DNA from 3 places in the Rossellomorea sp. FM04394 genome. Region 1 is predicted to be linked to each of the others. Evidence: riboswitches for the same ligand, from Rfam matches in the RefSeq annotation. Region 1 holds a riboswitch; each other region holds the start of a gene.

Region 1 (4,853 bases):
AAGGACATTAAGAATCAACTTACGGTGAAAATGAATGAAGCATCTGAAAATCTGGAATTTGAAAGAGCGAAGGAATTCCGCGATCAGATTCTCCATATTGAAGCGACGATGGAAAAGCAGAAAATGACCATGACCGATTTCACCGATCGAGATGTTTTTGGCTATTCCGTCGATAAAGGCTGGATGTGTGTTCAAGTATTCTTCGTACGACAAGGTAAGCTCATTGAACGGGATGTGTCACTGTTCCCTCTATACAATGAACCGGAGGATGAATTTCTTACGTTCCTAGGACAGTTTTATTCTAAATCAAATCACTTTAAGCCAAAGGAAATATTTTTGCCGGAAGTGATTGATGAGGAATTGGCTGCTAAGCTGTTAGACGTGAAAATCACCCAGCCAAAGCGGGGGAAGAAGAGGGAGCTTGTGAAACTTGCCGAGAAAAATGCGAAGCAGGCCCTGGAAGAAAAGTTCGCCCTGATCGAAAGAGATGAGGAAAGAACGATTAAGGCAATTGAGCGCCTTGGGGAACATATGGGCATTTATACTCCCTTCCGGATCGAAGCATTTGATAACTCGAATATCCAAGGTTCCGATCCCGTATCTGCCATGATTGTGTTTCTTGACGGGAAACCCGCGAAGAAAGAATATCGAAAGTACAAAATCAAAACCGTGAAGGGTCCTGATGATTATGATTCCATGCGTGAGGTTGTTCGCAGACGGTATACGAGAGTCTTGAAGGATGGTCTCCCTCTACCGGATCTCATCATCATCGATGGTGGGAAAGGGCAGATTGAAGCGGCGAGGGATGTCATCGAGAATGAATTGGGGTTGGATATCCCACTTGGCGGCCTTGCAAAAGACGATAAGCACCAGACATCGGAACTGCTGTATGGAAATCCTTTGGAAATCATTCCTCTTGAAAAGAGAAGCCAGGAATTTTACTTGCTTCAGCGGATCCAGGATGAAGTCCACCGATTCGCCATCACCTTCCACCGACAACTCAGAGGGAAAAGCGCATTCCAATCTACTCTTGATGAAATTGATGGCATCGGACCAAAGCGGAAGAAGCAACTCCTCAAACACTTTGGATCTATGAAGAAAATGAAAGAAGCAACGGTGGAGGAATTTATTGAGATAGGGATTCCTGAAGCCGTTGCTAAGGTTTTGGCTGAGAAGTTGAAATAAAGGATATTAGAAACTGTTGTTTCATTAGAAGCACTGAGTGGATTGTAGCGGAAGGCACTTTACTCCTGCGGGAGATAGAGGAAAAGTCGAGACCCCGCAGGGCAAAGCCCGAGGAGGCTCGACTTCCTCCCCGGGGAATATTGTGCCTGGAGCGAAAAGGAACGGTCCATGTCATCACACTACCGCTTATACAAAGCTTAGCAAGCTCACCACCGCCAGCAGAAAGCGAGCACCTGAAGCGGAAATCAACCACCGCATGCTCATACAAGACTGCTCACCAATGAATAATAAAATAAAATATTGTTTCAATTAGACATTGAATCAATTTTCCCCCTATGCTATAATTAACGAAAATTTATAACATTATCACTTTTTAAAGTGGTGATAGAGGTGCGAGCTTCAAGAGTACAGGCAAAGAGGAGTATGAGCTCTGTCGAGATGCCTGGAAAGGGGAGATTCGCCGAAGTGGTTTCAGACTCATGCTGATTCCGCTGGTTCTACGTTTAAGAAATGTAGGATTGTCAAGATGATTCAATCTTGGAGAGCTATCTCACAATGCCGATGAACCTATTTTGTCTGTTCTGCTGTATGTTCATAAAGCAATGAGATACTATTCTCATTGCTTTTTTTATTATCCAGCACAGGAGCTTTTCTTTGGAAAAGAGCCTGTTCCATGAACGTTTAGGATGATTGTGATTGTACTCTTCACCATCAAAAAATGAGTCGTAAAATTGCACTCAATTAGAAAGAGGGAGAAGCTGTGAGTATTATTGTTCAAAAATTCGGTGGGACTTCAGTAGGTTCTGTAGAAAGAATTCAAAATGTTGCGTCAAGAATTGCAGAAGAAAAAGAAAGAGGAAATGATGTAGTGGTGGTGGTATCCGCCATGGGTAAAACGACGGATACCCTCGTTGGACTGGCGAGGGAAATTACATCACAACCGAGTAAAAGAGAAATGGATATGCTGCTCTCAACAGGGGAACAGGTGACCATTTCACTCCTTACGATGGCTCTGATCCAAGCAGGACATGATGCCATTTCATTCACTGGCTGGCAGGCCGGGATCGAAACAGAATCCGTTCATAGCAATGCGAGGATTACCAATATTCATACTGAAAAGATGATGCATCACCTTCAATCCGGGAGAGTTGTGATCGTAGCAGGATTCCAGGGTATGACAGAAACGGGTGAAATCACAACGCTCGGCCGCGGCGGATCGGATACCACTGCCGTTGCGATTGCGGCTGCTTTGAAAGCTGAGCGCTGTGACATTTATACAGACGTAGACGGGGTGTACACAACAGACCCGCGTTATATTCAAGGAGCAAGGAAGTTACCGTCCATTTCCTATGATGAAATGCTGGAACTGGCTAATTTAGGGGCTGGAGTCCTGCATCCACGGGCAGTGGAATTTGCCAAGAATTATCAAATCCCGTTAGAAGTCAGGTCCAGTATTGAAAAAGTTGAAGGAACGTATATTGAGGAGGAAGCAAGCATGGAACAAAACCTGATTGTGAGAGGCGTAGCCTTTGAAAGTGAAATTACACGTGTAACTGTATTTGGACTTGGAAACGCATTGACGGGATTATCTTCGGTGTTTACCACTTTAGCCCAAAATCATCTGAATGTAGACATCATTATTCAAAGCCAGACCGATCAGAATACAACCAATTTATCATTTTCGATTAAAGAACAAGATCTGGAGGAGACCCTTGCTGTTCTGGAACGGAACAAAGAGCAATTAGGCTTCACTCATGTTGAGCATGAAAGTGAGCTTTCCAAAGTATCGATCGTAGGCTCTGGTATGATCTCAAATCCGGGTGTGGCAGCGGAGATGTTCGAAGTATTAGCCCAAAATGACATCGTGGTGAAAATGGTCAGCACGTCTGAAATCAAAGTATCTGCAGTGGTAGACGAGAAAAATATGCAAAAAGCAGCAGGCGTCCTACATACTGCATTTAACCTGGACGCGGTGAAAATGGAAGAAGTCACGTTATAACAGCCACAAGAAGAGAACGGGACAAGTGAAAAAGGGTTGCCCCATCAATTGGTGGGGCAACCCTTTATTAGAGTATTAATAGTATGTTGTGTAAAGACTATTCCACTTTATCTTTCTCGTCCCATCTTACAATCACTTTAACTGAATGACTCCGTTTATGTAGTTCTTCAGCAGCTTCTGCCACACACTTTTTTTGTAACTGTACTTGTTCGGCAAGAAAGCCAGTTTCCAGTTTAAATGTGACATCCGATTTTAAGGCAAGGCGCCGTTCTATCACCGGTCCGCTTATTTCAAAGGTCATCTCATTCTTTTTTTGTTCCAGCAGTGTAAGAGTTCCCCAGCCGGCTTCATCGAAAAACGATATCATTTCTTCTGATGACTGAAGGGGGAATTTCCGAGAGAGCTGTTTTCCACCCCAGTATAAAATATCGGGTGTATGCTTTCCTAAAATGTCTGGAATCAACATGTCACGTAAAATTTCATATCCGAAGATTGGAACGGACGGTTGATGTACTTCTTCTTTTTTCTGTTCCAAGTAAATCCCCTCTTTCTATAAAACTATTATATACATGAAAAGGGGAATTATCATCCCATACCTCAAAAAAATGACCATGGGATATTTTGGTGGTATAACTTTTATTTGATATTTATTTGAATTTTCGAACATTTAACAGGGCAATGCCTCATCTTTTTTGTTATCATTATATTAAAAATATTTTTGCGATATTGTCGAATTTATGTATACGTTTTCTTGACGCTTCCACTCCTTGGGAGTAAAATGAACATGTCACATAATTGTTACAATATAAAATATGTATCGTCGTCTAGTCATTCTTAGAAAATGCATTAGAAAACGAATTCATATTTTATCATTAAGGGGGGTAAATCATGGCTGGAAATCGAGAATTTAATTATCGCAGGCTTCATTCATTGCTAGGTGTTATTCCAGTTGGATTATTTTTAACACAACATTTAGTCGTGAACCATTTTGCCACTGGTGGGGAAGAATCATTTAACCAAGCGGCACACTTTATGGAAAGTCTTCCTTTCCGTTATTTCCTTGAAATTTTTATCATCTTCCTTCCATTGTATTTCCATGCAATCTACGGAATTTACATTGCATTCACTTCTAAGAACAATGCAAGTAAGTTTGGCTATTTCCGTAACTGGATGTTCTTACTTCAACGTGTTTCCGGAGTAATCACATTTATTTTCGTTACATGGCATGTATGGGAAACGAGAGTTGCGGCAGCATTCGGAGCTGAAGTGAACTTTCAAATGATGGAAAACATCTTATCAAACCCATTCATGCTAGGATTTTATGTGCTGGGTGTTCTTTCAACGATCTTCCACTTTGCGAATGGTTTATGGTCATTCTGCGTAAGCTGGGGAATTACTGTTTCACCTCGTTCTCAATTAATTGCTACATATGTTACGATCGGAATTTTTGTAGCATTATCGGTTGTCGGTATGCGTGCAATTTTTGCTTTCGTATAAGAAGAAATAGATACAAGTCTAATAGATTAAGTAAGTGCTCTCGAAGTATGGTAGGAAAAGGAGTGAGTCACGATGAGTAAAGGGAAAATCATCGTTGTCGGTGGCGGTTTAGCCGGCCTGATGGCCACAATTAAAGCAGCAGAAAAAGGAACGCAAGTAGATTTATTCTCAC
Region 2 (4,853 bases), 500 kb from region 1:
TTTAATCAATTAAGCGCATCGAATGCGCCCCCTAGCACGCTCATGATCGAAGATAGTGCTATACAATTGAAGCAGGTGATAGATGTAGTTTTGTCTGAAGTAAAGGCGAATCATGATCTCCTAACCATTTTGACAGATGTTTTCACATATGATTCCTATATCTTTCACCATTCATTTAATGTTACATTGTATACGCTCTCCATTGGTCTCGAACTCAAGCTTTCTACTAAACAGCTCGAGCAGTTAGGGGTGGGAGCGATTTTACATGATATCGGTAAGATGCTGGTGCCTGAGGAGATTCTTTTGAAGCCGGGTAAGCTGACAGAAGGTGAGTTCTCTGAAATTAAGAAGCATTCAGAACACGGATTTGAGATTCTGAGACAGCTTCATTCTGTGTCTTTGATCATTGCTCATTGCGCTTATCAGCATCATGAGCGCCTTGATGGATCCGGTTATCCACGGGGTATCAAAGGCGAGGATATACATCCTTTCGCAAAAATCATCGCCGTGGCGGATGTGTTTGATGCCATGACGTCCAATCGTGTATATAGAAAAGCCATGCTTCCACATCAAGCACTAGAGGTATTATACGCAGGCAGCGGCACCCTGTTTGATACAAACGTGATCGAAGCCTTCAGGGCTTCAGTTGCCATCTATCCAAATGGGATGGTCGTGGAGCTGAATGACGGCCGAAAAGGAATAGTGACAGAACAAAATAAAGGGGTGACGGATCGACCGGTGATTCGGATCATCGAAGAGGCCGGACAGGAATTACAAACTCCTTATCCCATTGATTTAAGTACGGAATTAGATAAGGTGATTACCGGGTTTGATCCGGATTATGAACCCCAATCCCTGAAAATTAAATAATTTTTTTGCGTTAAACCCCTCTTACTGTGCATACAAATAGCTTGTAAGGGGGGATTTTTTTGTCAAAGTTCAAAACATACAAACCCCGAAGAGGAGGGCCGCTACCTTTTCGATATGTGATGATCATTACGATTCTTTTCTTTATGATTTCCACTGGTTTCGGATTGTGGATCATTAATAAAGGTTTAAAACCGACACTGCTTGCTTATGCCGAAACCCAGACCAGCAGGATCGGTACGCTGGTTATCAATAAAGCAATTAACAAAAAAATTGCCGATGTTCTCGACATTTCGGACATAACGGAAGAAGTGAAGAATACAGAAGGCGATATTGTTTCATTTAAATACAATACTCAAACAATCAACCGGGTTCAGGCAGAAATCACAAACTTAGTACAGCAAAACCTGCAAGAAGCAGAGGAAGGAAATCTAGAAAACCTTGAATTTATAACCGAAGTTGAAATTGATGAAGGGAAATCTAAAACATCGAAGGGAATCACTTACTCGGTGCCTCTTGGCCAGGCGACCAACAACGTGTTACTCGGTAATCTGGGTCCAAAGGTACCAATACGCTTTCATTCGATCGGAGATGTCCGTTCCGATATTAAAACTACCGTTGAGCAATTCGGGATCAATAATGCCGTTGTAAAAGTGTTTGTCGAGCTTGAAGTCAATGTCCAGATCATCATTCCATTTGCAACGAAAACGGAAACCATCAAGCAGGATATCCTGGTTGCCATGGGTACCGTTCACCTGGATGTACCACAGTTTTATAACAATGGTGGAGGGGAATCCAGCCCATCCATTGAAATTCCCACAAATTAGTCAGGAAAAAAAGTTGTCAAAAGAATGATAGTTTGTTATATTAATAAAGAAAATTTTATAACACACCACATCATCAGTCCGATGGGGTAGAGGCGCAGAGTTCAAGAGTATGCTGTTTGAGGATGACAACTGGGAGAACAGATGAAAGGGAACTTTTGCCGAAGTAAATATGCATGTCGAAGGTGTATTTGCTGGGGTTATCTTGAAGAAGGATAACACTGTCATTATAGGGGAATCTCTATAATGGGGAGCTACAGATCGTGATGGAGCACTTAAATTACTTACTAAGGTAATGATAGTTTCTCTATCGTTGCCTTTTTTTATTATCCTCTGTCATGCTACGATGGTTCCCCCCTATCAAATAGGAGGAGGACACTATGGAAAACACGATTTACTCACTATTACCACCCCTTTTAGCCATTCTTATGGTTATTCTTACGAGACGGGTTCTACTTTCATTGGGAGTAGGAATCGTTGCTTCTGCCTTTCTGTTAGCAGATTTCTCAATTACGAAAACATTCAGCTTTATGTGGGACGCCTTTAAAGGCATCTTTGTCGCAGATGGAGCACTCAACACATGGAATGTCTATATTATTTTCTTCTTACTCATTCTAGGTGTGATCACAGCATTTGTGAACATTTCCGGCGGTAGCCGCGCATTTGGTGAATGGGCGATGAAACGTGTGAAAACAAGAAAAGGTGCACAGCTTCTTGCTGCTGTTTTAGGTATCATAATTTTTATTGATGACTATTTTAACGCCCTTGCTGTTGGCCAGGTTTCGAGACCCATCACGGATCGTCACAAAATTTCACGAGCCAAACTAGCCTATATCATCGACTCGACATCGGCACCGATTTGTGTCGTTTCTCCAATCTCAAGCTGGGGAGCGTACATCATCGGGATTATCGGTTCCATTTTGGCTACTCACAGCATCACAGAATACACAGCATTTTCAGCATTCGTTCAAATGATTCCGATGAACCTCTACGTCTGGGCAGCTGTCCTGCTTGTGATCATGGTTGCTGCTAAAGGACTGGACTTCGGAAAAATGAAAGAGCATGAAGTAAGAGCCCTAGAAACAGGGGCCCTTTATGATCCTGAAAAAGAAATTCCAGGAGAATTGAAAAATGATCTGCCTGTCAGCTCGAAAGGATCAGTTGGTGATCTTGTCTGGCCGATCGTAGCACTTGTTGTCGGTACAATTGGAATGATGCTCTGGACAGGATATCAAGCCGTCGGATCATTTGACATCCTTCCGATTTTTGAAAATACAGATGTAACGAAATCTTTATTATATGGTGGATTATTCGGTCTCCTTGTTGCGCTGATCTTCTTCATCCGTCAAGTCACCTTGAAAGGAATCGAAGGTAAAGCAGTTGGAGTAGCAGTAGTGGAAGGAATCAAATCCATGTTACCTGCCGTTTATATCCTTATCTTCGCCTGGACGATCGTCACATTGATCGATCAATTGCAAACAGGTACGTATCTTGCGGGTCTGGTTGAACAATCAAGCTTACCGATGCAGGCACTTCCAGTCATTTTGTTCTTAGTTGCCGGAATCATGGCATTCTCGACGGGAACTTCATGGGGATCTTTCGGAATCTTACTTCCAATCGCCGGGGAAATTGCTGCAGCGACAGATGTAAGTATCTTACTTCCTGCTATGGCAGCTGTATTAGCCGGATCCGTGTTGGGAGATCACTGTTCTCCAATCTCGGATACAACCATCCTTTCCTCTACAGGGGCAGGAAGCAATCATATCGATCACGTTCTTACACAGCTTCCATATGCATTGATCGGAGCGGTTGCTGCTTCAATTGGATATCTTGTACTTGGATTCACGGGCAGCACGTTATTTGGTTTAGGAGTTGTGATTATTTTAATCGTGGCATTCGCTTTTCTATTTGGTGAAAAAGCAAAACCTGCTGTTTCAGAACAATAATTAAATGAAGAACCAGGAGCTCATTGGCTTCTGGTTTTTTTATACATTCTTACTTGTTGTCAGGGGGGGGTTAAAACCTATGGTGGTATCCCAAAAGCCCTCTCAACCTTTCCGAACGTCAATTCTTCATGTTTCGACAAAATTCATATAGTGAAATAGTACCTGTCCCCATCTGAAAAAAACTTACTCTAAGCTTAAAAATAGCTTTGACAATTGTCTTGGAACTAGCTATACTGACTTTAGATTACAAATAATCTGAAAATATAAAAATTTCAAATACCTTAATATGGTAGTTGAAAAGAACTAGGGGGGACCAAGATGGAGAATCGTGCCCAGTTTGGAACACGAGCAGGATTTATTCTGGCTGCTGTCGGGTCAGCAATCGGTTTGGGAAACATATGGCGTTTTCCGGCAGTAGCGTATGAAAATGGTGGAGGAGCATTCTTTATTCCTTATTTATTCGCTCTTCTAACAGCGGGAATTCCATTATTAGTACTTGAATTTACATTAGGTCACAAGTATCGTGGCTCAGCACCGCTATCTTATTTCCGTCTTAATAGAAAATCAGAGTGGCTTGGCTGGTGGCAGGTATTAATCGCCTTTGTCATTTCCACCTATTATGCCGTCATTATCGCATGGGCGATGTCCTACAGTGTATTTTCTTTCAATCTGGGTTGGGGGAAGGATACAGAGACATTCCTATTCAATGACTATTTAAAGCTTACCGTTGATCCAGGCCAGACAGGCAGTATCGTTCCTGGAGTATTCATTCCACTTGTATTGGTTTGGGTAATTACATTAGGGATCCTTTTCAAGGGTGTAAAGAAGGGTATCGAAGTAGCGAATAAGATTTTCATTCCGGCATTAGTCATTTTGTTCTTAATCATTGTTGTTCGCGCTCTAACCTTGCCTGGAGCATTGGATGGCCTTGATGCTTTCTTCAAACCGGATTTCAGCAAAATTGCTGATCCAAGTGTATGGGTGGCAGCATATGGGCAGATTTTCTTCAGTTTATCAATCGCTTTTGCAATCATGATTACGTATTCAAGCTATCTTCCGAAGAAATCGGATATTACGAATAACGCTTTCATTACAGGCTTTAGTAACTCAGGGTTTGAATTATTAGCAGGTATTGGAGTATTTGCTGCTTTAGGTTTCATGGCTCAATCCCAAGGTGTAGGCGTTCAGGAAGTAGTAAGCGGGGGAGTTGGATTGG
Region 3 (4,853 bases), 2.1 Mb from region 1:
ATTTTCGAGGTGAATTGCGTCGATTTCAAATTTATTGCGTCGTTTTTCATAGTTTATGCGTCTTTTTGAAATAAATGGTAAACAACCTCAGTCTACATTGCACGACACCCCATAAAAAAATTCCTTGAAACTTTTCCCACCCCACCCGACTCTAATGAATGACAGGAGGTTAATCAATGGATGTAAAAATTGTGAAAAAAGCAATTAAAGGGAATGAACAGGCATTTGAAAGGCTGATCCACTCAGAAAGTGAAAAGCTGTACCGGACGGCATTCCTATATGTGAGAAATAAAGAAGATGCGCTGGACGTTGTGCAGGAGACGGTTTGCAAGGCATTCACCTCGATATCCCGGTTGAAGAATCCGGAGTATTTCAGCACCTGGCTGATTAAGATCCTGATCCATACGGCATACAGCTTTCTGAAAAAGGAAAACAGACTCGTCCTGACGGGGGATGATTTTCTCGACAGTGCCCTCATTACAGAAGACAAGGATGTGGAGGGACGGATCGATTTGATCACGGCCATGGCATCCTTGAATCAACACTATCAAACAGTCATTATCTTATTTTACTTTCAGGGGCAGTCGATCAAGACAATCTCCGAGACGATGGATACGCCTGAAGGAACGGTTAAGACGTATCTTCACCGTGCAAAGTTGGAATTAAGAAAGCTGTTGGAAGGAGTGAATCAATATGGACAGAAAATGGTTTGAGAAAGAAATGAACACCATCGAGGTGCCAAAAGAAGAGGTTTTTGAGGCGATTTCATCAGGAATCCAAAAGGGTAGAAAACAAAAGGTCCGTAAAAAAACGGCCAAAATAAGTGCCTCTTTTACCACCGCTGCTGCCTCCATGGTTCTCGTATCGGGCTTCCTGTTCGCACCTGTTAATAATGCACTGGCCAAACTGCCTGTACTGGGTGGCATTTATGAAAAAGTCGGTTCCGATATCGGAAAAGAACTCTACTTCAGCGATAAAGTGACGGAAGTTAATCAGGCCGCCACTTCCAATGGCGTCGATGTAACGATTACAAGCACATATTATGACGGGAACGTCATCGGGGTCACCTTCAAGGCGAAGGGTGATGAGCTTTCCATCGAACATATGGACAAAGGGAACCGTCCGGTGAGCGGCTACAGCTATCATCTCTTCGACGGTAAAGATCAGAATCAATGGGGATCCGGGAGCTCGGGTCTTAAAAAAGATGGGGATGAGTTCATTGGCTCGATCGAATTCTACCGGGACGGGAAAGAACCGCCGGAAAACTTCACCCTTCCGTTAACTTTCACCCACATGGCAGATGTAAACGGGACCTGGACTTTTGATGTACCGGTCAAGAGGATTCCGTCTGAAACAATCCAAACAGATGCAAGGACAGAATCGCCGGATGGGGAATTTGAGCTGCTAGTGACATCCATTACTAAAGGAAAAGCTACGACTACACTGGAGTATACATATTCGGTGGAGTCTCGGAAGGATACGTTAAATCTGATTGTGTTTGATGACTTAGGGAACCGTCTGTCGAAGTCCAGTGCAGATACACTCGATATCAAAGAAATCGATGGTAAAGTTCAAAAGACGGTCCGAGAACTCTTTACGAGTAAACTCAGTGACAAGGCCCGTTCGCTGCAGGTCCAAGCTCATATGAAGCGCGTAGATGCAGACGGCATCACCTCACTAAAGGGTTCACCTCCATTGCAGGTGAAGAGCCCTCGTTTTGGTTATCAGGTCACGATACAAGATATCCAAAACGTAAAAGGGAAGGTGACAGTCGATTTCACCATTGATCACATCAAAGAAAAACAATTCCGATATGACATTTTAGAGAATTTTGCTCAATTTATTCAGGTGATCCCCTCAAATAAAATCAAACGAAATGCAAAGGGGGGACTGGATTATAATGTGATGTTAAATCATATGGTCAGAAGTGCTGCAACAAAAACCATGGATAAGGAAAATCATCGCTATCAATCCACATTCACATTGCCTCAGGGTGCCAACCTTGAGGACTACTCTCTAATTGTTCCATTCGGGACATTGAGCAGAAATGATAAGCCGGTCAAAATGAAACCGTTCGAAATCAAACTGAAATAAAATGATTCACGAAATCCCCGGGCTCCATTCCGGGGATTTTGCCTATTTCTCTCTCGAAAACCAATTGACAACTATTTCAAGAGAATGATATAGTAATGCAAACAAAATAATACGTCACTCTCTGATAATAGAGGCGCGAGTATGATTAGTACCATCTTTGAGAATAATGGATTCCGGGATAAGTTGGGAAAGGCAGATCGCCGAAGCAGAAAATAGCCAATTCTATTTTTTGTTGGGCCAGCATTGAATAAATGTTGGACTGTCACAATGAAAAAGTTGTGGAGAACTATTGAAGAGATGTTAATACATAGTCTTCATCATGTTTCCAAAACTTTTGATGATAAACCGTATGAGCATCACTTCATACGGTTTTTTTGTGTTTTTTTGGAGAGAGTCAAAAGGAGTTTAGGATATGAGTAAAGTTGATGTGAATGTTCAAGGAGATTTAACAATAGGTGGGATGGGGACAGGTGAGTTGGTCGAAAGATACGGCACACCGTTGATGGTTTATGATGAGGGAATGATCCGTGGGAATGCGAAATTGTTCCGGGATGCCTTTAATGAAAGCGGTCTGGAATATCAGGTGGCATATGCGAGTAAAGCATTTCTATGTAAAGAGATGGTGCGTCTTTCAGAGCAGGAAAATCTCTCCCTGGATGTTGTGTCCGGCGGGGAATTGTATACGGCCCTTGAGGCAGGATTTCCAGCGGAGCGTATTCATTTTCATGGTAATAACAAGTCGGAAGAGGAGCTCCTCATGGCTCTTGAGGCCGAAATCGGCTGCTTTGTCGTCGATAGTTTCCTAGAACTTGAACTGCTGCATGACTTGGCCAAGGAGCGTGAGCAAGAGGTTCAGATCCTGATCAGGGTCACGCCTGGTGTGGAAGCACACACACATGAGTACATCACGACGGGTCAGGAGGATTCGAAATTCGGATTCAGCATTTCCAACGGACAGGCGAATACGGCGATTCAGTTAGCTCTCCGCAAGCCATACTTTTCCTTACTCGGGCTGCATTCTCATATTGGATCCCAGATTTTCGAACGGGAAGGGTTTGATCAGGCGATTCAAGTACTGGCTGATTTCCTGCAGCGGATCCGGATCGAATTTAATGTGACGATGCCGGTACTGAATATCGGCGGAGGATTCGGTGTCCGGTACACGGAAGAAGACCGGCCTCTGCCGATACCAACGTATGTGAAGGGGATCACCGATAGTGTGAAGACCTATTTTGCCAAGAATGAATATCCCCTCCCTGAAGTATGGGTGGAGCCGGGCCGAAGCATGGTGGCGGAAGCTGGTACGACCTTATACAAAGTGGGATCGAAGAAAATCATTCCCGGTGTGCGTACGTACGTCGCGATCGACGGAGGGATGACGGACAATATCCGCCCTGCTCTCTACCAGGCGAAATACCATGCAGTGCTTGCCAACCGTCCACAAGAGGAATGCACGGAGCTTGTAAGCATTGCCGGGAAATGCTGCGAATCCGGTGACATGCTGATCTGGGACCTGAAGCTGCCGCCGACGAATTACGGAGATATTCTGGCTGTGTTCAGTACAGGAGCCTACGGGTATTCCATGGCGAGTAATTATAATCGGATTCCAAGACCGGCTGTTGTGTTTGTAAAGGATGGAGAATCGCGGGTCGTGATCGAGCGTGAATCGTATGCAGATTTAGTTCGGAATGACCGGTGAAGAATGATCCACCTTCCAATTGAAGAGGAGATAACTAAGGGAAGACATATTTAAAACAGGATTTAGGTTATAATGGTAGGTCTAATATCCCATTCAGAAAGCCCCGATAAATGGTAACGTGAGAGCAGGTTGAATCCTTTGTGGTTCCGCCTGCTTTTTTTCTATCAATCATCCTCTTCAGAAAGCTGCATGAAAAAATATGAACTGGACTCGGGGACATCAAGCCACAATTGACTTTATGATTTAGCAGCGTGGTTTTGGTGATCGTATAAAGGTACGTCTTGCTGTTTCTATCTAACCTTCTTGAATACCTTTCTTTAGTAAACTTTCAGGGGACTTTAGGTGGGTATTGATATGTTCGATGGAAATGTATTCGTTGATGATATGAAATTCTTCACGCAGGATATTGATCTTGGTCATGACCTCTCCATGAACGAATTTATATGAAAGAATTCAGGTTTGTGCGTAGTTCTTTGGAGTTTTCAGTGCAGCCAATCTCTCCGCTCGATATCCAGTCTTAAAAACCTGCAAGGATGTGTCAATTTTCATAAAAAAGTTGAATACAATCCAACATTCACTACAGGGCTAGTTCCCTCCTCCCGGAAAATAACCCCAATTGAGAACTGGACGGGGTTAGACTTACAATTCAATTAACCACATAGCGTCTACATGACTTCAAGAAACCTTACCTATCACATCCTCAGAACTTCGAAAAACGACCTTTAGTTGGAGGTGGTGTTTTATTCTCATTCTGGTAGTCTTCCATTCTTTCAATTGAATTATTAGGACTACATACCTTCTTCATTTTTTCCCAACAAGAGTCTGCTCATATGAAACCATCAACATTTAATAGAATAGGAGAATGTTCATGAAAAAGCTGAAACCACTTCTCGTTGGATCGATTGCCGCTACGATGATTTCAGGCCCTATGTTTCAAGCGGATGCCCAAGGTGTCTCTTCCAAAGATGCTGCTCCTTCAAAGTCAACAACCGATGTAAATGCGGACATCAAGGGGGAGCACATCATCACCCTTATCACAGGCGATGTGGTGAAGGTATCC

What was found. Region 1 has a riboswitch for lysine ahead of ACCB35_RS15850 (aspartate kinase). Riboswitches for the same ligand answer to the same signal wherever they lie in the genome.
Region 2: it holds a riboswitch for lysine, as region 1 does, so the genes downstream of both, ACCB35_RS18335 (Na+/H+ antiporter NhaC family protein) here and ACCB35_RS15850 (aspartate kinase) in region 1, are expected to answer to the same signal.
Region 3: it holds a riboswitch for lysine, as region 1 does, so the genes downstream of both, lysA (diaminopimelate decarboxylase) here and ACCB35_RS15850 (aspartate kinase) in region 1, are expected to answer to the same signal.

What each region holds. Positions count from the first base shown of each region.
Region 1 covers NZ_CP168654.1:3,124,549-3,129,401, reverse strand. The annotation lists gene uvrC (excinuclease ABC subunit UvrC) at 1-1,185, shown strand, start outside; lysine riboswitch at 1,563-1,741, shown strand; gene ACCB35_RS15850 (aspartate kinase) at 1,946-3,184, shown strand; gene ACCB35_RS15845 (YslB family protein) at 3,282-3,719, opposite strand; gene ACCB35_RS15840 (succinate dehydrogenase cytochrome b558 subunit) at 4,073-4,681, shown strand; gene sdhA (succinate dehydrogenase flavoprotein subunit) at 4,754-4,853, shown strand, end outside.
Region 2 covers NZ_CP168654.1:3,623,801-3,628,653, reverse strand. The annotation lists gene ACCB35_RS18345 (HD-GYP domain-containing protein) at 1-870, shown strand, start outside; gene yunB (sporulation protein YunB) at 930-1,694, shown strand; lysine riboswitch at 1,774-1,956, shown strand; gene ACCB35_RS18335 (Na+/H+ antiporter NhaC family protein) at 2,072-3,637, shown strand; gene ACCB35_RS18330 (sodium-dependent transporter) at 3,956-4,853, shown strand, end outside.
Region 3 covers NZ_CP168654.1:1,025,951-1,030,803, forward strand. The annotation lists gene ACCB35_RS05205 (sigma-70 family RNA polymerase sigma factor) at 177-713, shown strand; gene ACCB35_RS05210 (DUF4179 domain-containing protein) at 694-2,094, shown strand; lysine riboswitch at 2,215-2,391, shown strand; gene lysA (diaminopimelate decarboxylase) at 2,507-3,793, shown strand; gene ACCB35_RS05220 (hypothetical protein) at 4,088-4,213, opposite strand; gene ACCB35_RS05225 (S8 family serine peptidase) at 4,662-4,853, shown strand, end outside.